One region of the Streptomyces sp. NPDC048566 genome, then DNA from elsewhere that is predicted to be linked to it. Evidence: riboswitches for the same ligand, from Rfam matches in the RefSeq annotation. Region 1 holds a riboswitch; the other holds the start of a gene.

What was found. Region 1 has a riboswitch for cyclic di-AMP ahead of ACGFS9_RS01160 (NlpC/P60 family protein). Riboswitches for the same ligand answer to the same signal wherever they lie in the genome.
Region 2: another riboswitch for cyclic di-AMP. It lies ahead of ACGFS9_RS05150 (C40 family peptidase); the one in region 1 lies ahead of ACGFS9_RS01160 (NlpC/P60 family protein).

What each region holds. Positions count from the first base shown of each region.
Region 1 covers NZ_JBICWL010000001.1:277,606-288,371, forward strand. The annotation lists gene ACGFS9_RS01145 (beta-glucanase) at 1-616, shown strand, start outside; gene ACGFS9_RS01150 (alpha/beta hydrolase) at 1,380-2,108, shown strand; gene ACGFS9_RS01155 (hypothetical protein) at 2,136-2,357, opposite strand; cyclic di-AMP (ydaO/yuaA leader) riboswitch at 2,842-3,012, shown strand; gene ACGFS9_RS01160 (NlpC/P60 family protein) at 3,021-4,433, shown strand; gene ACGFS9_RS01165 (hypothetical protein) at 4,493-4,810, opposite strand; gene ACGFS9_RS01170 (PP2C family protein-serine/threonine phosphatase) at 4,976-6,154, opposite strand; gene ACGFS9_RS01175 (hypothetical protein) at 6,647-7,078, shown strand; tRNA gene ACGFS9_RS01180 (tRNA-Met) at 7,307-7,380, shown strand; gene ACGFS9_RS01185 (flavodoxin family protein) at 7,487-7,939, shown strand; gene ACGFS9_RS01190 (FAD-dependent monooxygenase) at 8,003-9,649, opposite strand; gene ACGFS9_RS01195 (PP2C family protein-serine/threonine phosphatase) at 9,729-10,766, opposite strand, start outside.
Region 2 covers NZ_JBICWL010000002.1:291,213-301,978, forward strand. The annotation lists gene ACGFS9_RS05110 (alpha/beta hydrolase) at 1-544, opposite strand, end outside; gene ACGFS9_RS05115 (urease accessory protein UreD) at 737-1,528, opposite strand; gene ureG (urease accessory protein UreG) at 1,525-2,202, opposite strand; gene ACGFS9_RS05125 (urease accessory protein UreF) at 2,396-3,070, opposite strand; gene ACGFS9_RS05130 (urease subunit alpha) at 3,070-4,791, opposite strand; gene ACGFS9_RS05135 (urease subunit beta) at 4,784-5,095, opposite strand; gene ACGFS9_RS05140 (urease subunit gamma) at 5,112-5,414, opposite strand; gene ACGFS9_RS05145 (hypothetical protein) at 6,278-6,583, shown strand; cyclic di-AMP (ydaO/yuaA leader) riboswitch at 6,903-7,101, shown strand; gene ACGFS9_RS05150 (C40 family peptidase) at 7,105-7,578, shown strand; gene ACGFS9_RS05155 (ATP-binding protein) at 7,799-8,260, opposite strand; gene ACGFS9_RS05160 (helix-turn-helix domain-containing protein) at 8,472-9,329, shown strand; gene ACGFS9_RS05165 (DUF397 domain-containing protein) at 9,343-9,567, shown strand; gene ACGFS9_RS05170 (8-amino-7-oxononanoate synthase) at 9,580-10,704, opposite strand.

The sequences.
Region 1 (10,766 bases):
TCCCGTCAACCCGCGGGACGACAAACTCGACCACCTCACCGACGACCCCTCCTATTCCCGCACGGGCGTCTTCCGCGCCACCCGGCGCCCCGACGGCCTGTGGAACGCGGGACTGCTCACCACCGAGGGCAGCGAGGACGGCTTCATGGTCCGGTCCGGAGACGTGCTGGAGGCCCGGGTGCGCCTGCCCGACGCCCGCGGCGCGTGGCCGGCGATCTGGACGTGGCGGGACGGCGGTCAGGAGATCGACGTCTTCGAGTACCACCCCGACAATCCCGACCTGCTCGAACTCTCCAACCACGTCCGCGACTCCCACCACTACCACCACGACGGGTCGGTGCGGCCCGGGGCCTGGGTGGACCTCGTGGTCGAGTTCGGCCCGCACCGCGTGGTGTGGTGGGTGAACGGCGTCCGGGCGTTCGCCGACCGGCGCGGGGTGGGCAGGCACTGGGAGGCCTATCTCATCGTCAACCTGTCGGTGTGCGCGGGGCGTTACCACCCGCCGCCCGATCCGGACGTCTGCGCGATGGACTTCGCCGTCGACACTCTGGTGGTGCGCAGACCGTCGCCGGAGGAGTGGGCCGCGATGGCGCAGGACGTCGGCCTGCTCGACTGATGCGGATCGTGTTCCGGGCGACGGGGCCGCCCGGAACACGATCGGCCGGCTCCGGGTGCATCCGCCGGGGCCCGGCGAACGGAAGTACGGCATCAGTAGCGACGTCGCGCTCGGGGCGCGTCGCGCCGAGGGGTGCCGAGGGCCATGACGAATCCGCAACCGGGTCGAGAGACTCCCGAAGCCGCCTACATCGGCCATGTCGGAGACTGCCGGGTCTGCCAGCGGGAATCGGGCCGCTGTCCGCGCGCCGAACGCCTGTGGCGGGCCTACCAGGAGTGGCGCAGCGGATACGGAACCCGCCCCGGACCGGCGGACTGAGCCGAGCGGCACCGGCCGCCCCGCCCGCGCCCGGCCGACCCGACGACCCGTTCCCCTCGCCCCGTCCCGCGGGCGCTTCCGGCCGGCGGGAGCCGTGCGGGACGCGCCACCGGCCGAGCCGTTCGGACGGCGCCGCGGGCCGGGAACCGAGCAGGCGAGGCCGTGGCTCGACACGGGCACTGCTGCGCGCCCTCGGGTGATCGACGATGATGGGCGCGGTGGCCGTCGCACGACCGGTGACAGGCGCGGCGACCGGGAAGGCGGAGCGGGCCCCGGTCCCTGCGCCACGGCACGGCCAAGCGGCCGTGGCACGCCGCGGAGGCGTGACCAAACCGCGGGCGATCGGGCTACGGATATCCGGTGTCCGGCGACCGTCGTCGGCGGACGAGGCAGCGGCGTCCAGGCGCCCCGACGGTGAAGAGGTGCCATGCGAGGCTCCGCGAGGATGTCCGACCGCGAGGGAACGCGGCCCGGGACGGCCCGGGGCCTCACGGCGCTGGCGCCGCACCGGATGCCCGGCGGGGAGGAGGGACCGGCGCGGGCCGCGGTGCTGATCCTGCACGGCGGACGGGCCGACAGCCTGGCCCCGTCGCGGCCCTGGCACGTCTCCCGGCTCCGCATGCGGCCGTTCGTCCGCTCCGTCCTGCGGTCCGTGCCGGACCCCGGCGTCGTGGTCGCCGAGGTGCGCTACCGCGTCCGCGGCTGGAACGGAAGCGCCGCCGACCCGCTCGCCGACGTGCACCGCGCACTCGCCGAACTCACCGAAATGGTCGGCGAGGTGCCGGTCGTGCTCGTCGGTCACTCGATGGGCGGCCGTGCGGCGCTGCGCGCCGCGGCGGCGCCGCAGGTCCGCTCGGTGGTCGCCCTGGCACCCTGGTGCCCCGAAGGCGAGCCGGTCGCCCACCTGCGCGACACGCGCCTGGTGGTGCTGCACGGGGACCGGGACCGCATCACCGACGCGGCGGCGTCCTTCGCCCTGGTCCGACGGGCGGCGGGGGAGGGCTCCACGGCACGCGCCGTGCGGGTCGCGGGGGGCGACCACGCGATGCTGCGGCGTGCCCGGACCTGGCACCGGGTCACGGCGTCCGCGGTGGCCGCGCTGCTGCCGGGCGCCGACGGCGCGGACGGCGTCCTGCCCGCGGCGGGGCCGGACGGCCGCCCGGGTGTGCTCTGAGCCCCGGTTCGCACCGGGGGACCGGTCCTACGCCGAGTCGAGTCGGTCGGCCGGATCGGGGCCCGGGGAGAAGGGCCGGCGTGTGCCCGCCGGTGTGCGCGGTGCGGAACCGGGCAGTCCCCCCGTGGACGGATCCCAGCTGAGGATCCACTCGAAGTCGCGCTGCAGCCGCCGGGCTTCGCTCCGTACGAGTGTCGGTATGTCACCGCGTTCGGCGACCAACTGGGCGTAGATCGGTGCATCGTGCACGGGGGAATCCTCGACTCGCTCTCGTGGCCGCCGGCGGGCCTCTGCCCTGTCGACGGTAGGGCGGACGCGCGGCCGAGGAGGAGATCCGGCCAGGTCGGCCAAATCCGGTCAGAGCCCGGCCATCGACAGCCGCCGATGCCGAACAAGCTGTCAGGGAACGCCAGTTCTGTGCGCACCTGCGGCGTCCCCGCGGACCAGGGCGGGCGAGCCGCACGCTCCCGGCGGGTGGCCGCGCCGCCGGGTGGGCGGACCGGTCCTCGCCGGCGCCCCGGGGCCTCGCCCCGGAAGTCGCTCCGTCGAACCCGCCCGTGTCGCAGGCCGGTTCGCCGACCGACCGTGCCCCCGACGTCGCGCAGCGCGGCGATGCGATGAAGGTCACGAAAACGTATCGGACATCTGGGACGTGGATCTTCACACGGGGTGCACAACTTGGCTAAGTTGACGTCCGGCCGTCCGATTCCCTCCGGCGACAGCACGCCGGGCGGTGCGGCCTCCGCCGAGTTCGGCCCGTCCCCGCGGCGGCCGGAGCCGGGGACCCACCGAACCCGGGGTGAATCGGCCGGCTGCCGCACGGGCAGCGGCCGTAGGGCACACCTTCCACAGCCGTCCGCCCGAACCCGACAGCTAACCCGGTAGGCGGATGACGGAAGGAGTGCCAACCCCATGGCGCCGGAACGCACCCAGCCCAGCGGCGAAGAAGTCCGCAGGCGGCTCGCATCCCTCTACGACCGGGCCGAGGACGACACCGGGAACTTCAACGCGACCCGGGCGCTTGCGGCCCGTTCCCGCCGGGTCGAGCGCCGCTCCGCCGCCCGCGGGCCCGCCGACCCACGGCCCGCCGCGGCGGAGCCCGCTGCCGCCGATCCGGCCCGGGAGGACCTGATGCGCCAGTGGTTCGACGGCGCGCGGTCCCGGCTCGGGCCCACCGTCGCGGCGGTGCTTCCCGCAAGCCGGGAGCCGCTGCCGCATCCCGCGCCCCCCCGGACGGCGCGGGATGCGGCACTCCCCGCGGAACTCCCGGCCGCGCAGCTGGGGCAAGGTCCCCGTCCGGTGGCGGAGTTGACGGCCGGACCCGGCGCCGAGCCGGCCCCCGCCCCCGGCGCGGAGCTCACCGCCCGCCCCCTTCTCGAACTGACCGCGGCCCCCGCGTCCGCACCGGCGGCCGAGGCCGCCCTCACCGCACCCGACACCGGCGGCACGCCCTGGCCCACTCCCGGGCCGGCCCGGCCCGAGTCCGGGGACCCGTCCTCCCCACGGTTCCGCAAGGACCGTGCCCGGCGCCAACTGGTGGCCGCGCGCGAGATGCTGAGCCGGCACGCCGCGCGGCCCGACGCCGCCCTGCCGGTGGCGTACCCGGCGGCGGAATCCGCTCCGGCCGCTCTGGAGGCCCCGTCGGCCGGCTTCGCGCCGTGGGAGACCGGGTCCCTGCCGGCCGCGCCCGTCGCCCCGGTCTCGGCCGACGGCTTCCCGTGGCCCGCCGCGGACACGGGACGCGCGCCGGTGCAGGGCGCCCCGGAGCCGGGCATCCCGTTCGAGCCCTGGTCGACGACCGTCCCCTGGTCGGACCCGGCCGCGGCGCCGTACGCGGACCCGCGTCCGGTGTGGCCCGCGGCCGCCGAACGGCCCGCGCCGGGCGCTCCCTGGCCGGCCGGCCCGGACGCCGGGTTCGACACCGGCGGTACCGCGGTCCTCGCGGCACCGCCGGTCACCGGCTACGACACCCGGGCCGCGGAGGCCGTGGCCTTCGCCCGGGCCCAGCTCGGCAGGCCGTGTGTCCGGGGAGCGTCGGGACCCGGTTCGTACGATTCCCCGGGGCTCACACGGGCCGCCTGGCGGAGCGCCGGTGTGCTGCTGCCTCGGACGATCCAGGACCAGTCGGGGATCGGGCCGGAGATCGCGCCGGAGGCCATGCTGCCGGGAGACCTGGTCTTCCTCCACGAGGATCTGAGCCACGTGGGCCTGTGCACGGGCGACGGCGTGATGGTGCACGCGCCCAGCCCCGGCGGCCGGATCACCGAGGAGCCGGTGCAGTGGACCGGCCCGGCCGCCGTCCACCGCGTCGTCCGCCCGGTCTGACGAACGGCGCGGCCGGCCACGGAGCACTCCGCCGCCGGCCGCGCCGTCCTGCCGTCCGCTCAGAAATCGCTGTCGATCCCCGTGACGGCGGCCGGGCCCAGCGGGGCGTCGTTCTCGGAGAGGCCGCTCTCGCGCAGGGCACCGGACACGAGCCGGACGGCCTCCGCCTCGGCGGTGCGCCGGTCGGCGGCCTCGACCTCCAGACGGACGGAGAACGTGTGGTTCTCGTCGACGGTGAGCAGGCTCAGTTCCTCGGTCTCGCCCAGGTCCGTGTTCTGCGGGTCCTGAGGGCGCAGCCTGCGCTCGACGTCTGCGCGGGAGGCCTCCGAGACGCCGTGGACGAACGTCCCGGGAACGGTGATGACGTAGGTGGTCACAGGAACTCCTAGCGTGCGTGCCCCGCGGGCCTTGAGGTGCGGTCGGCGATGTGATCGCCCGTATACCCCGCATTGTGACGGTCACCCGCGTCTTCTTCGCGCCGGAACACCCGGCTCCGAACGCCCGGCCGGACACGCGGAGCCGGCTGTTTGCGACCCGACGGCTCACAGCCGCAGGATCACCAGGGCCGTGTCGTCGGTGGCCCCGCCGGGCGGCAGGAGTTCGGTCAGCAGGGCGTCGGCGAGTGCCTCGGGATCGTCGCCCCGGTGAGCGGACACCGCTGCGGCGAGTCGTCCGATGCCGACGTCGATGTCCTCCCGGCGCCGTTCGACCAGCCCGTCCGTGTAGAGCACCAGCGTGTCGCCCACCCGGAAGCCGGTGCCCGCCTCGGGGCGGGCCACGTGTTCCGGCCGGGCGCCCAGCGGTGGATCGGTGGCCCGGTCGAGGAACTCCACCCGCCCGTCGCCGCGGAGCAGCAGCGGCGGGAGGTGCCCCGCACTGCTGTAGGTGACCGTACGCGTCCGCCAGTCCACGGCGACGGCCACCGCGGTGGTGGACTCCGCGCCGGGGACGGAACGCGCGTACAGACCCAGCACCTCCAGGGCGCGGGCGGGACCGCGCGAGGCCCGGCACGCCGCGCTGAGGGCGCTGCGCAACTGGCCCATGACACACGCGGCGGACAGCCCGTGGCCCACCACGTCCCCCACCGCGATCGCCATCCGCCCGTCGGCGAGGTCCACCAGGTCGTACCAGTCCCCACACACGTTGAGCGCCCCGGTGGCCGGCCGGTAGCGCACGGCCGCCCGGTGCGGGCCCGTGTACTGAGCGGCCGGCAGCAGCGCGTCCTGGAGCGCGAGCGCCACCGACCGCTCCCGGGCGTGCGCCTTGCGCAGCCGCTCGTTGATCTCCTGCAGTTCCCGGGCGCGGGTGAACAGGTCCGCCTCCAGGACGCCGGCGCGCTCGACGTCCGTGCGTCGCCCCCGGGCCCGGATCAGTTCGGTGACGTCCTCCACCCGGTGGACCAGGAGGATCACCGAGCCGTCCTCGCCGAGCAACGGCACGTTCACCGGACTCCAGTACCGCTCGTGCCACACCCCCGGCCGCTCCGGCGACTCGACGTCGTAGCGCTGGAGGGCCATCGCGTCGCGCTCCCGGGTCTCCACCACGCGGCGCAGCGACGCCCCGAGGTTGCGTGCGCCGTCGGAGGCGGGGTCGTCCGGCCGGTCCGGGAACACGTCGAACAGGTACCGGCCGACGAGTTGCTCACGCGACCGGCCGGAGGAGCCCAGATACTCGTCGTTGGCGTCGACGAAGACCAGATCGGGTGTGAGCAGGGCGACCATCCCGGGCAGCGCGCGGAAGACGTCCGCGTAGTCGAACTCCGCTCCCGCCACCTGATTCACCCGTCTCCCGCCGCGACCCGGTCGTGCCCACGGTGGATTCGGCGGAGCACCCGACCCTGTCCCACCGTCCGGCCGCGGCAGGACCCGGGGACCAGTCCCTCCATCAGGCCACCTGACGGTGCCCGGTGCAAGCGCTCGGCGGGGCCGCCCGCCCGCACCGGGCGGCGCTTCCCCGGCCGATGCCACGCCGGGACGGCCGGGACGGCCGGGAGCGACTCGGCGCCCGGCGCGCACGAGGGGGCCGAGGCTCCCGGACGCCGGACGGCCGAGTCCTGCGGATGCGTCCCGAGGGGGCTTGCGCCGGGCGCACGCTGGGCACAAGCCCTCTCGACGGCCTCCCGGGAGGCGATCTCGACCGGCGGTGTGCGCCGATTCACAGCATCCTGGGGTGAGACGCGATCATGTCGTCCACATTGGGGAAGGCGAAGCTCCATGGACGCATCAGAGCAGGCACCGGATGACCGGCCCCTCGACCTGTACCTCGAAATGCTCCGCCTGCGCATGGCTCCGGCGGACTACGCGCTCTTGCTGCGCATGGTCGAGCCCGTACTCGAGGCGATCAGGGAGGAGAGGGTCGGATCGATCGAACTGAATCTGGACGGCGAGGAGCCCGACGACGTCCCGCAGGAGGTGCGGGACGAGGCGTCCCTGGTGGTCGCGGTGGCCGTGACGGGCCGCCTGGACAACCGGATCGTGGAGCTGGAGACCGAGGAGATCGGCGTCGTGCGGGTCGTGACGGACTCGGGGACGGCGGACGATCCCGAGCGGTGCAAGGAGATCGCGGACTTCATCGGCGAGCGCCACCGCCAGGACGAGGAACTGCGCGGCATCGCCGAGGTCAGCGGTCTGCCGACCGATGTGTGAGGCGCAGCGGGCCGCTCCCGCCCGGACCGGCCCGCCCGGGACGCGGGAGGCGCTGCGGGCCGGGGCGCCGGGACCACGCTCCCGGCGCCCCGCGAAGCGTCCCGCCTCGCCCTCGTCCGAGGCGGCGAGGCCAGGGGAGCGGACCGTCGCGGCGGCCGTCCCGACGTCCGCCCGCGGCTGACCGTGGTCCGAGGACCGCTCACCATGGCGTAGGGTGGTGTTCACCGACGCGGGGTGGAGCAGCTCGGTAGCTCGCTGGGCTCATAACCCAGAGGTCGCAGGTTCAAATCCTGTCCCCGCTACGAGAAGACGAAGGTCCGGCACCGCGGTGCCGGACCTTCGCCGTTCCCGGGCGCCCGCCGCACGACGTGCTTGCGGTGCCGGCGGCGGTTCGGCAGGGTGCGCCCTGTGGCTACCTTGCTGATCGTCCATCACACCCCCTCGCCCAACTGCCAGGCGCTGTTCGAAGCCGTGGTGTCCGGCGCCACCGCGCCCGAGATCGAGGGGGTACGGGTGGTGCGGCGGGCCGCACTGAGCGCGACCGCCTCGGACGTGCTCGACGCCGACGGCTTCCTGCTCGGCACCCCGGCGAACCTCGGATACATGTCGGGCGCGCTCAAGCACTTCTTCGACCAGGTCTACTACCCGTGCCTGGACACCACGGCCCGGCGGCCGTTCGGGTACTACCTGCACGGCGGCAGCGACGTGACGGGCGCGGCGCGCGGCATCGAGGCGATCACCAAGGGGCTCGGGTGGCGCCGGGCGGCCGAGCCGGTGACGGTGACCGGCGAGCCGGGCCGCGCCGACCTCGACGCCTGCCGGGAACTCGGAGCGGTCCTCGCCGCGGGCCTCGCGGACTGAACGGCTCCGACCGCCGACGGGAGGACGCGGACGCGCCGCCGCCGCGGCGCGCCCGGTGCGGGGCTACGCGTATCCCGGCGGGGAGAAGGGCCGGGCCAGGGCGGCGGTCAGGCCGGACAGGGTCGGGGGGCACAGCCGGGCGGCCAGGTACCCGTCGGGGCGGACGAGGAAGGCCGTCGCCCGGTCCGTCACCCCGTACAGGCGGGCGAACTGGCCGAGCGTGTCGACGTACACCGGCGGGCCGCCGGCGTCGGGCCGGGCCTCGGCCGGGAGGATCACGCAGGTGTCGACCCGGTTGCGGCTGAGGTCGCGGGCGAGGTCGACGAGCTGGCCCGCGTCGTCGCCGTCCCGGTCGGTGTCCCCGTACAGCAGGAGCACGTACTCGCGGTCCCGCAGGACGTCGTAGAGCCGCAGCGGGTAGGTCGCGACGGGCGCGGCGAGGCCGGCGCAGTCCGGGGCCCGGTCGCCCGGCTGCGGGTCCGGTCCGGCGGTCTCCGGGTCCACCATGGGGCTGCCGCGGTAGCCGACGAGGAGCTGGGCCTCGCGCATCAGGGCCGAGCGGTCGCCCGGGTCGGCCTGGACGCCCCGGGCGGCGTGCCGGACGGTCCGGGCGACGACCTCCTCGCCCACCGGGCGCCGCTCGGCGTCGTAGCTGGCCGCGAGCACGCTGGAGTGCGTTCCGCCCTCGATCGCCAGGGCGAGCTTCCAGGCCAGGTTCCAGGCGTCCTGGATTCCGGTGTTCATGCCCTGGGCGCCGGTCGGCGGATGGATGTGCGCCGCGTCGCCGGCCACGAAGACCCGCCCGTCGCCGTAGCGGTCGACGATCCGGTGGCTGATGCGGAACACGGACGACCAGCGCAGGTCGGACGCGGTGACGGGACGCGGCGAGAGCCGGTCGAGGACCTTCTGGATGTCGGCCAGCCCGGGGCCCGTACTGCCGGAGAGGCCGTGCGCGACACCGTCGGAGGGCTCCGGCCGCCCCGACTCGGCGGACAGTTCGGGCGGCACCGTCATCGACATGCGGTACCGGCCCCGGCCCGGAAGCGGGATGCAGACGAGCAGGTCGTCCACGGCGCCCGCCTCGTCGCGGTGCGTGGCCCGTACGCCGTAGCCCGGGGGGAGGTCCCAGTCGACCCGCACGTCCCCGAGCATGTACTCCTCGGGGAAGGCGCTGCCCTCGAACGTCAGCCCCATCTGCTTGCGGACCGTGCTGTGCGCGCCGTCGCAGCCCACCAGGTAGTGCGCCCTGACCTCGTCCTCGGCCCCGGACGCCGACCGCAGCGCGACGGTCACGCCGTCGGTGTCCTGCTCGAACGACACCACCTCGGTGCCCCGTTCGACCCTCGTGCCGAACCGCTGGAGGAACTCGTCGAGCATGCGCTCGGTCTCGTACTGCGGGATCGCGGCGAATCCGTAGGGCACCTCGGGCGGCAGTGCGAGGTCGATGCGGGGCTGCTCGACCCCGTCGACGTACGACAGTTGCCCGTACATGGGGACGGCCGCCTCCAGGGCGGTGCGCGCGAGCCCGATGCGGTCCCAGATCTCCAGGGTGCGCGGCTGGATGCCCACGGCCTTGGCGTACGGGAGGCGGGCCGGGAGCGGATCGACGATGCGGCAGCGCACACCGCGCCGGCGCAGTTCCACGGCCGCGGTGAGGCCCACCGGCCCCGCGCCGGCGACGACGACATCGGTTACCGAGGTGTGCGCCACGGTGCCTCCCTGCGTTGGCCCCCGCCGCCGAGCAGATGCCCTTCCATCGTGGCCCCGGGGCGTCCGGCACCGCCACTCGTCAGCGGCGCGCCGGGTCCGCGCCGCCGCCCGGCACCGCCGAGCCCGGACGGGCCGGCGGTTCTCCGGCGGTGCGCGCCCGCCGGTCCTCGCCGGACCGCGTGGCCGCGCGGTGCGGGAGGCGGAGATGGTGTGCGGCGGTCCGCTCCAGGACCAGGAGCGCGGCGTCGTCCGCGGGCTCGGCGCCGACGTGCCGCACCAGGTCGTCGTGGATGTGGCGCACCAGGGCGTCGGGCCCGGAGGCGGAGAACGTCGCGAGCCGCTCGGCCAGCGGGTAGAAGGCTCCGCTCGGCGAGCGGGCCTCGATCACCCCGTCGGTGTACAGCAGCAACAGGTCCCCGGCCGCGAAGGTGAACGGGTCGCTGACCTGGCTCGCCGCGGGCAGCCCGCACATCCCCAGCGGCGGGGCGGGGTGCCGAGCGTGCAGGACGGTGACCTCCCGGCCGCGGAGCAGCAGGGGCGGGGGATGACCGCAGTTGAGCATGGCGGCCTCGGTCCCGTCGTCGGGGATGTCGAGCACGAGGGCCGTGACGAAGTGCTCACCGGGGTCGTCGTCGGTGTCGGCCACCTCGTCCAGGTCCCGGCACACGCTGACCTCCAGGGCGGCCGTCAGGTCGGGGAGCGTGGCACACCGGTGCGCGCCCTCGCGGAAGGCGCCGAGCACCACCGAGGCCTCGCCGATGGCGGCCAGTCCCTTGCCCCGGACGTCTCCGATGATCACGCGGGTGGACGCGGCGGCGGAGCGGGTCACGGCGAACAGGTCGCCGCCGATGCGGGTGTCGTCCTCGGCCGCGAGGTAGAGCCAGGCCGTGCGCAGCGGGCCGATCCGGTGCGCCGGCGGGCGCAGCAGCACCCGCTGGGCGGTCTCCGCCACCGATCTGGCCCGCTCCAGTTCCCGTGCCCGCCGCTCCCGGACGTGGCACACGAGGACCACCAGGGCGGTGAGCAGGATCAGCGCGAGGATCTGCGCCACGTGATTGGTGGTCGTCAGGCCGCCGTGCAACACGGCGATGACCACCTGGGCGGCCACCGCCAACAC
Region 2 (10,766 bases), on a different contig from region 1:
CCGCCTTGGACGCCTTGGCGAACTCCTGGGGGTCCATGCAGGAGATGGGCGCGGAGTGACCCACACCGCGCGGGTCGAAGCCCACGAAGTCGTAGGCCTTCGCCACGTTCGCCCAGATCGGGTTCTTGCCGGTGACCCGGACCGGGAAGCGCATGCCGGAGCCGCCGGGGCCGCCGGGGTTGTAGACGAGGGCGCCCTGGCGCTCCTGCGGCGTCCCGGTGCTGCCGACGCGGTCGACCGCCAGCTTGATCTGCCTGCCGTTCGGGTGGGCGTAGTCCAGCGGGACGCTGACCCGGCCGCACTGGATGGGCTTGGCGAGGCCCCAGTCCGCCGGGCAGTCCGTCCAGTCGATCCCCGCCCGGGCGGCCCGCTCCGCGGCGACCGCGGCGCCGCGCTGCTCGCGGCTCTGCCCGTGGGGGTGGCCGTGGCGCTCGTCGGCGGTGGCCGACGGGGCCGCCACGGCTCCGGCTATCAGCGTCGCCGTGACGAGCACTCCGGCCGAACCGAGCGCCGTCGCCCGCTTCGCCGGTCTCTTGGACCTCACGTGGGACCTCCCCGTGCGTGGTGGTGATGGGTACGGGGATCCTTGCGGCTGTGAGGTCCCTGAGAACAGGTGCGACCGGTGTTCTTTACCATTCCGATAGCCGGTGCGCCCTGCTCCGCTGAGCGGTGCGGTCATCGTCAACGGCACTGTTCCCAGGTGTTGCTGACGCTCCGTGAGGTTCGGGCTCCCCGCTCAGGCCGCGGGAGACGGCGCCTCGTGGCCGCGGCGGACGAGGCGGTCCAGGGCGTCGTCCATGACCCGGCGCAGCAGCAGCGCGTCGGGGGCGAGCGCGGTGACGAGGGCGGCGGGGCCGGCGAGCGGGCTGAGCGCGGCGTACTCCCCCAAGGGCCGTGCGGTCGGCGGCTCTCGCTCGAACTCCGGCCGGACCACGAGGAGCTGGCCGAGGGCGCGGCGCCCGGCGAGGACGGCGGGCCCGTCCCAGCCGCCGGGAGCGCCGGGTCCGCACGCCACTTCCTGGTCCAGCAGGGTCCGGCCGTCGTAGCGCACGGTCATCCGGCTGGTGAGCCGTCCCGGCTCCTCGCCCGCCCGCCCGAGGACTTGTTCCTCGCGCAGCACCAGCCGGGCGCCGGGCCGGAGGTCGACGCGTGTGGCGACGGCGAGTTCGCTGCCGCCCGCCGAGATCAACTGCTCGGGCAGCCAGTGCAGTTCGCCACCCTCGGCGACGTCGAGACGCACGTCGTAGCGGGCCTCGCCGCCGGCCTGTCCGGGCAGCGCGATGGTGGCGGCGGCCGAGCCGACCCGCAGGTGCGCGTCCCGGCCCACCCGCGCCTCGACGGCGAGGCGGTCGCCGCCGAGCGGGCCGCTCATCGCGCCGACGAGCGTCACCCGTGCCTCGGTGCCGCCGCTGCGGGTGCGGCGCAGCGCGAGTGGTCCGGCGCCGTCGAGCACCGGCAGGGCCGTCCCGCCGCGTCCGTCGGACCGGGCCTCGATGCGGGCGGTGGCGCGGACGCCCCGGGTGGTCATGCCGTCCACGCCGCGAGCCGGCCGCGGACCCAGTCGGCGACGTCCGAGACCCCGGCCTCGGTCCGCAGCGACTGGAAGACCACCGGCAGTTCGTTCCGCTGGGCCTTGGCGTCGGCGGCCATCCGGCCGAGGTCGGACCCGACGTGGGGCGCCAGGTCGGTCTTGTTCACCACGAGCAGGTCGGCGGTGGTGACGCCCGGTCCGCCCTTGCGCGGGATGTCGTCGCCGCCCGCGACGTCGATCACGAAGACCTGCGCGTCGACGAGCCCGCGGGAGAAGGTCGCCGTGAGGTTGTCGCCGCCCGACTCGACGAGGATCAGGTCCAGCGGGCCCACCTCGTCCTCCAGGTCCTCGACCGCTTCGAGGTTGGCGGAGATGTCGTCGCGGATCGCGGTGTGCGGGCAGGCCCCCGTCTCCACGGCGGTGATCCGCTCGGGCGGCAGCACCGCCTCGCGCAACAGGAACTCGGCGTCCTCGCGGGTGTAGATGTCGTTGGTGACGACGGCGAGCGACAACTCGTCGCGCAGGGCACGGCAGAGCGCGGCGACCGTGGCGGTCTTGCCCGATCCGACGGGTCCGCCCAGACCGATGCGCAGGGCACGGCGCCGGCCGTCGGGGCGGTGCGCGTCGGCGCTGACCGCGGCGGGTCCGGTGTGGGAGTGGTCGAGATGCATGACGGGGCTCCGGTTTCTTCCGGGTCGGCTCGGTGCGACGACGGTCGCGCCGGTGTGGGGCCGGCCGGAGGGTCGTGTCGGTGGTCGTCCCGGTGGCGCCGGCCGAGGCGGTCCGGCTCCACCGGGTGGGGTGGGGGCGAGCGGGGGTGCCGATCGCCCGGGCAGGGTGGTCGCGGCGGTCGGCGGCGCCGGGTCAGGAGGCGAAGAGACGCACCGGCCAGGCGGCGTGCGCCTCCGCGCCGATCTCCAGCAGGGGTGCCGAGGCCGCGGGCAGCACCTCGACGCCTTCGTCGGGGACCCGCCGCGCGGCGCTCGCCGCCCGGTGCGCGACGAGGTCCAGTTCCGGCGCGAGCCGGGCCAGTACGGCGGTCGCGTCGAACGGGTCGAGGCCGAGCAGCCGGACCGTGGCCGAGGCCGGCCCGCTGACGCTCTCGTAGGCCGCGCAGTACGCGGCGTCCCCCGGTCCGAGCCCCGCGGCCCGCGCCGTCGCGCCGAGCACGACCGGCTGGTGCGCCCCCTTGGGGAACTCCTTGGCCAGCTGGTCGAGTTCGGGGCAGGGCCAGGTGGCCCGGGCGGCCCTCATCAGCTGCCGCCCGAGCCGCCGCGCGGCGACCCGCAGGGCGAGGGAGGGGGTCCGGGCGTCGGCGGCGGCGTCCAGTGCCACCGGATCGGCGCCGGCCGCGGCCGCCGCGGCCAGGGAGGCGGCGACGAGCCCGGCCGTGTGGAGCCGGCCCCGGCAGAAGTCCTCCAGACTCGCCGCCCCGGTGATCCGCCCGTCCTTGACGGCGGCCTCGGCCCCTCCGGAGTGGGCATGCCCGCCGGCCGGGAAGCGGCCGTCGGCCAGGACGAGCAGCGCTGCGCGGGACATCAGAAGAGGAAGTAACGCTGGGCCATGGGCAGTTCGGCCGCCGGAGTCGCCTCGACGAGGTCGCCGTCGATGTGCACGGCGAAGCTGTCGGGGTCGATCCGCACCTCGGGCCGCGCGTCGTTCTCCCGCATGTCGGCCTTGGTGACCCCCCGGGTCGAGTCGATGGCCACGAACCTCTTGCCGAGGGAGAGCCGTTCCGGCAGCCCGTCCTCGATGGCGAGGGGGGCCACGAAGTTGAACGAGTTCGCCGCCGGGGCCCGCCCGACGGCCCCGAACATCGGCCGGGGCAGGATCGGCTGCGGCGTCGGGATCGACGCGTTGGCGTCGCCCATCTGCGCGTAGGCGATCGTTCCGCCCTTGATGACGAGGTGCGGTTTGACCCCGAAGAATGCGGGCTCCCAGAGCACCAGGTCGGCGAGCTTGCCGCTCTCGACCGAGCCGATCTCCCGGGCGAGCCCCTGCGCCAGCGCGGGGTTGATGGTGTATTTGGCGACATAGCGACGTACGCGGTGGTTGTCGGCGCCGCCGTCCCCGGGCAGCGCGCCCCGGGCGCGCTTCATCACGTGGGCCGTCTGCCAGGTGCGCATGATCACCTCGCCGACCCGGCCCATGGCCTGGGAGTCGGACGAGATGATGGAGATGGCGCCGAGGTCGTGCAGGATGTCCTCGGCGCCGATGGTCGAGGGCCGGATGCGGGACTCGGCGAAGGCCAGGTCCTCCGGCACCGCCGGGTTCAGGTGGTGGCACACCATCAGCATGTCGAGGTGTTCCTCGGCGGTGTTGACGGTGTAGGGCCGGGTCGGGTTGGTGGAACTGGGCAGCACGTACGACTCGGAGACCACGGACATGATGTCGGGCGCGTGCCCGCCGCCCGCACCCTCGGTGTGGTAGGCGTGGATGCCGCGCCCGGCGATCGCGGCGAGGGTGTCGGCGACGAAGCCGGCTTCGTTGAGCGTGTCGGTGTGGATGGCGACCTGGATGCCGGTGCGGTCCGCCACCGTGAGGGCGGCGTCGATCGCGGCGGGCGTCGCCCCCCAGTCCTCGTGGATCTTCAGGCCCAGGGCGCCGCCGCGGATCTGCGACAGCATCGCGTCGTGCGAGACGGTGTTGCCCTTGCCGAGCAGACCGAAGTTGAGGGGGTATCCCTCCATCGCCTCCAGCATCCGGGCCAGGTGCCAGGGACCGGGGGTCACGGTGGTCGCCTTGGAGCCCTCCGCGGGACCGGTGCCGCCGCCGACGAGCGTGGTGATCCCGGAGGCAAGGGCCTCGTCCGCGATCTGCGGGCAGATGAGGTGCACGTGCGCGTCGATGGCGCCCGCGGTCAGGATGCGCCCGTTGCCGGCGATGATCTCGGTCTCCGGGCCGATGACCAGATCGGGGTGGACGCCGTCCATGGTGTCCGGGTTGCCGGCCTTGCCGATGCCGGCGATCCGGCCGTCGCGGATACCGATGTCGGCCTTGACGATCCCCCAGTGGTCGATGACGACGACCCCGGTGACGACCGTGTCCGGGGTGCCGTCGGCGCGTGTGGCGCGCGACTGGCCCATGGACTCGCGGATGACCTTGCCGCCGCCGAAGACCGCCTCGTCGCCGGCGAGTCCGGGGCCGCCGGAGCGGTCCTCCTCGATCTCGACGAACAGGTCGGTGTCGGCGAGCCGGATGCGGTCGCCGGTGGTGGGGCCGAACAGGTCGGCGTAAGCGGCCCGTGAGATCTCAGGCATCGAGGGCACCTCCGGTCTCGCCGCGCAGCCCGTGCACCGTACGGGTGCCGGCGAGCGGCACGAGTTCGACGGCGACGGGGATGCCGGGTTCGAAGCGCACGGCGGTGCCGGCGGCGACGTTGAGCCGCTTGCCCCGGGCGGCTCCGCGGTCGAAGTCGAGTCCGGGGTTGGCCTCGGCGAAGTGGTAGTGGGAGCCGACCTGGACGGGCCGGTCGGCGGCGTTCAGGACGGTCAGGCGGGTGACCTCACGGCCCTCGTTGTAGCGGACGGGGCCGTCGGCGAAGCGGATCTCTCCGGGAATCACGATGTCGCTCCCCCGTTCAGACGATCGGGTCGTGGACGGTGACGAGCTTGGTGCCGTCGGGGAAGGTCGCCTCGACCTGGACGTCGTGGATCATCTCGGGGATGCCCTCCATGACGTCGTCACGGGTGAGGATCTTGCGTCCCGAGGACATCAGCTCGGCCACGGTGCGGCCGTCCCGGGCGCCTTCCAGGAGGTGCGACGTGATCAGCGCGACCGCCTCGGGGTGGTTCAGTCTCACCCCGCGGGCCCTGCGCTTCTCGGCCACGTCGGCGGCCACGTGGATCAGCAGCCTCTCCTGCTCGTGCGGGGTCAGTTGCACGGCGTCCCACCTCACAGTCCTCGCTCCGGACCGTGCGGGGCCCGGGTGCCGCAGCCATCGCGGCGGGATAGATGTAACACACCGACACATGGCGCGTTCTTCGCCGATCCGGACACAAGAACCCCCGGCGGCGTGGATCGGCAGATTAGTGGGGCGGAGTTTCAACTACGTTAACCAGCCATTGATCACCCCATGACCGGCAGCCGACCGGTCGCATACCCGGCGCGGAGCGCGGACCCGGGCCGCATCACCTCCGAGGGGGACCCGACACCCGGCCCGCCCGTCACGGCCGCCCCGCCCACCGGTCGCGGGGCGCGGCACCGGGGGCGCGCGCCCGGACCGTATACGGCACGGACGGTGCCGGGGCGTCGCGCGCGCACCCTCCCGCCCGGGCACCGGGTCCGGGTCCGCACCGGCGCGGCCCGCCGGCCGGACGCGGGGAGCCGGCCCGGCACGGCCGCCCTCCCCGGGATCACGGATCGCGGACCGCGGCGGACGGCGCGCCCCGGGCGTCCCCGGCGCCGGGAGCGGGAGTCCGGTCACGACCGGGGCCTCTCGGCGAACGGCGTACGGCCTGTACCTTTTTGACAGACGTCGAGTCATCGACCGCGAGGAGGCGTGCCCATGCAGCGCCCGTCCGCCCGCCCCGTCCCGCCCGTACCCGCCGGCCCCTCCACCCCGGGACGGCCGGGACCGGAACCGCCCCTCCGGATCGACACGCCGAGCGCCCCCTGCACCGCCGCGCGCCACCGGGCGCCGGAGCCGGACCCCCGGGCCGGCACACCGACCGCCGCCCCGCGCCGGGGAGTCGGCCCGCGGCACCGCGGTCACGGGCACCGCGCGCCGCACCGGGCGGGCGGCCGGTGATCCCCGACCCGCCTCCGCTGCCGGCCCTGACCCGTGCGGAAGCCGAGCTGATCGACCGCTACCTGGACGTCGTCGACCTGGTCGGCCGGATCAACCCGGCGCGCCCCGGGGACACCTACCGGGGGCTGCGTGCGGCCCAGGCGCTGGTCGGGAGGGCGACCGCGCTGCGGGACGCGCTCGCGCTGATGCACCAGCGGGGCGAGAGCGAGGTGCACGCCTCCACCCTGGCCAGGGCCCTGCGCGCGCTGGACGGCGAGCGGCGGACCGCGCGGGTCACGACGCCTCCCGAGCCCGGCAGTTGAGGCACCGCGCGCGGACGCCGCAGGCACCCCGGCCCGCGACTCAAACGCACCAGATGGTGTACCCCCTGATGGCGTAGAAATCGGCACTTTCCCGGGCCCCCCGACTTGCGCGACGGGAAGGGCCCCGGCGCGGATCGGGAGGCTCCGGCGCAGGTGCGGGCGTCGTCCGCGGCCCCAACACCCCTTCGAACACAGAGGCGTCCACCCGAACGGGTGAGTGGTGAGTAAGCCCACAAAACACCGGTTCCGCTCGGATTTTCCGACGTTCATGGGTGAAGATCCCTTCCGACGACAAGCCCCCGCCACGGCGGCGGGGCGGTCCGGGCGGACGCCGAGTCCTGCCGCCGCCCGGATGACCGGTCGACAGAAGTGGATCGGCAGGAGTGGAGGACCCAGCACGACGGTCCGCCGGAGCAGCCCTCCGGGCGGTCCTTGGGGTGAAGCCGCGCCAGCGGCCGGGCAACTTCGCCAGCCCGAATCCGACAGGTCATCCTTCACAGGCGGCTGACGAAGGGTTGCGCATGACTGCGCTCAATCGTGTCCCGTCGCTGTGGACCAGGGCCGGTACGGCCTCGGCCCTCACCCTCGCCGCCGTGGGCGGCGGCCTCGTGCTCCCCGGTGGGGCGGCGGAGGCGCAGGCGGCCACCACCGCGACGAAGGCGCTCCGGGTGGCGGCCTCCAAGCACGGCGCCCCGTACAAGTACGGCGCCACCGGGCCGCACCGCTTCGACTGCTCCGGGCTGACCCTCTACTCGTACAAGAAGGCGGGCAAGAAGCTGCCGCGTACGGCCGCGGCGCAGTACAACACGTCCCACCACGTCTCCGCCTCGCACCGCAAGGCCGGGGACCTGGTCTTCTTCCACTCGGGCCGGAGCGTCTACCACGTCGGCATCTACGCCGGGAAGGGGAGGATCTGGCACTCGCCGAAGACGGGGGACGTGGTGAGGCTGCAGAAGATCTGGACGCGGAGCGTCTGGTACGGCCGGGTCGGCTGACCGGTCCGCCGGCGGCGGCTCGGACCGCCGCCGGCGAACGGCACCGGGTCCGACCGCCCTCGCGGCGCCCGGCGGCCCGCTTCCCGGGGGCCGAACCGCCGCGCGTCCGGTGCGCCGGCCCCGGGGCGCCCCGCCCCGCGGTGCGCGCGGCCCGGTGCCGGGACGGCGAAGCCGGCCGCGCCCCTCCGGACGGGCGGGCGGCACGGCGGAGCCGGGCGGGCTACCCCTCGGGCGGGGCCCCTCCCGCGGCGACCGGCTGGACCGCCGCCGTCCAGGGCAGCTCGATGGAGACCGTCTTGCCGCCCTCCCGGGTGGCGCGGACGCTGAGCCTGCCGCCGCACTCCTTGGCGAGCCAGCGGATGATGACCATCCCGCGGCCGTTGTCCTGCTGGACCGCCGCGGGCAGCCGCCGGGGAAAGCGCGGATGACTGTCGGTGACCCCGATCCGCAGGCGTTCCTCCCGTTCGAGGCACACGTCGACCGTGAAGGTGGGGGACTGGCCGAGGGTGTGCTGCACCGCGTTGGTCGCCAGTTCGGACACCACCAGGCGGACGGTCTCGGCGACCTCCGCGCCGTCCGGCAGACCCCACTCGGCCAGCACGTCCGCCACGAACCTACGGGCCACCGAGACCGAGACGGCCTCGCTCGGCAGAGTGACGGCTGCTTCCTGGTGATCTGCCATGGCGACGTCGTCCCTTTCCCACGGGACCGGAGTCCGACACGGAGCGGATGGTTCGAGTACGGTCCCGGACTGGTGCTTGCGCAAGACTGCCACTACCGGGCCGGTCGCGGGTGCGATCCACCGAGTAATGCATATATCTGTCGCTCGATGCGGTGAACTCTGCGTCGGCAGAGCGTATTCGGGCGACTTGAGAGGAGTAGGGAGAACGGGCATGCAGCACGGTCCCGCGGTACGCCGCCGCAAACTGGGTGCCGAACTGCGTGCGCTGCGCGCCGGCACGGGTCTCACGAGCGGCCAGGCGGCGGGGCTGCTCGGCTGGCACCAGTCGAAGGTGAGCCGCATCGAGACCGGCACCAGCGGGGTGAAACCGGCCGACGTGGAGCGTCTGCTGGACGCCTACGGTGTCGCGGACCCCGAACTGCGCGATCTCCTGGTCGTGCTGGCGGGCTCCGAGGGCAACGGGCGGCACCACTGGTGGCACGCCTACCGCGGGGTGCTGCCGCCCGCGTACCGCGACTTCATCAGCCTGGAATCGGGGGCGAGCGGGATGCGGACCCTGGAGACCTCCGTCGTTCCGGGCCTGCTCCAGACGCCCGAGTACGCGCGCGCGGTGACGCGGGCCGCCGTGGAGGGGCTGGAGGAGAGCAGGCTCGACGCCCTGGTCGAGGTGCGGCTGGCCCGGCAGGACGTGCTGCGGGCCGATCCTCCGCTGGAGCTGTGCGCGGTGCTCGACGAGGCGGTGCTGCGGCGGGAGGTGGGCGGGCCGGAGGTGATGTCCCGTCAGCTCCGGCGGCTCCGGGAGGCCGCGACCCTGCCCCAAGTCCGGCTTCAGGTACTGCCGTTCGCGGCCGGGGCGCACATCGGGATCACCGGGCCTTTCGTTATCTTCTCCTTTCCGAACACTACTGATCTGGATGTGGTTGTTCTCGACCACTTGACGAGTAGCCTCTATCTCGAACGGAAAGAAGACCTCCAGGCCTACACGGAGGCCTTCGACACCCTTCGGTTCCACGCCCTTTCGCCCGAGGACTCGTTGGACTACATCGCCGGGATAGGTGACGGCGCGTAAGGAGGCACCCCCCATGTCTGCATCGCCTCGGTACGTACCCTCCAGCACTGCACTGCGCGACGTGCGCTGGCTGCGCAGCAGCCGCAGCACGGGAATGAACAACTGCGTCGAGACGGCTCGCCCCGGCTCCGGACCGTGGTCCGGGACGGTGGCGGTACGCGACTCGAAGAACCCGGCAGGGCCCGCCCTGCTGTTCGCCCCTGCCGCCTGGGAGGGGTTCGTCAGCGGTCTGGCCTGATCCGGGACCGGATCACCGGCTGCGGCTGATGACGTCCACCGCCCGCCCGATCTGCTCGTCGGTGAGGTCGGCGCGGGCCGTCAGCCGCAGCCTCGACACCCCGTCGGGCACCGACGGGGGACGGAAGCAGCCGACGGCGAGGCCCGCCTCGCGGCAGTCGGCCGCCCACCGCAGGGCCCGTTCGGGGGACGGTGCCCGCACGGAGACGACGGCGGCGTCCGGACGGACCGCCGACAGGCCCTCGGCCGTCAGCCGGGCGTGCAGGGACCGCGCCACCTCGCGCGCCCGCGCCGCCCGCCGGGGCTCCTCGCGCAGCAGCCGCAGCGCGGCCAGCGCCGCGCCCGCCGCGGCCGGGGCGAGACCGGTGTCGAAGATGAACGTGCGCGCCGCGTTGACGAGGTGGTCCACGACCGCCGCCGGGCCGAGGACCGCCCCGCCCTGACCGCCCAGCGACTTGGACAGGGTGACCGTGGCGACGACGTCCGGCGCCCCGGCGAGTCCCGCCGCGTGCGGCGCGCCGCGGCCGCCGTCCCCGAGCACGCCGAGCCCGTGTGCGTCGTCCACGACCAGCCCGGCCCCGTACTCCCGGCAGGCGAGGGCCAGTTCACCGAGCGGCGCGGCGTCGCCGTCCACCGAGAAGACCGTGTCGGAGACGACGACGGCCGGCCCCTCGTGGGTACCGAGTGCCTTGCGCACACCGGCCGGGTCCGCGTGCCCGACGACCTGGGTGGTGCCCCGGGCGAGCCGGCAGCCGTCGATGAGCGAGGCGTGGTTGCCCGCGTCCGAGACGACGAGCGAGCCGTGCGGGGCGAGGGCCGTGACGGCCGCGAGGTTGGCCGCGTAGCCGGACGAGAAGACGAGCGCGGACTCGAAACCGCAGAAGTCGGCCAGTTCCCGTTCCAGCTCGGTGTGCAGTTCGGTGGTGCCGGTGACGAGCCGGGAGCCCGTCGCGCCGCCGCCCCAGGTGCGTGCCGCCTCCGCCGCGGCGGCCGTGACCCGCGGATGGCGGGCCAGCCCGAGGTAGTCGTTGCTCGCCAGGTCGAGCAGCGGCGACCGCGCGGGGCGCGGGCGCAGCGTCCGGACGAGGCCCGCGGCCCGGCGTGCCGCGGCCTGCTCGTCGATCCAGCCGAACGCCATGAGTCCTCCGGGCCGTCGTCGCGGGGTGTTTTGTAGGCAGTGCACAGACCCTAGCGGGGGGA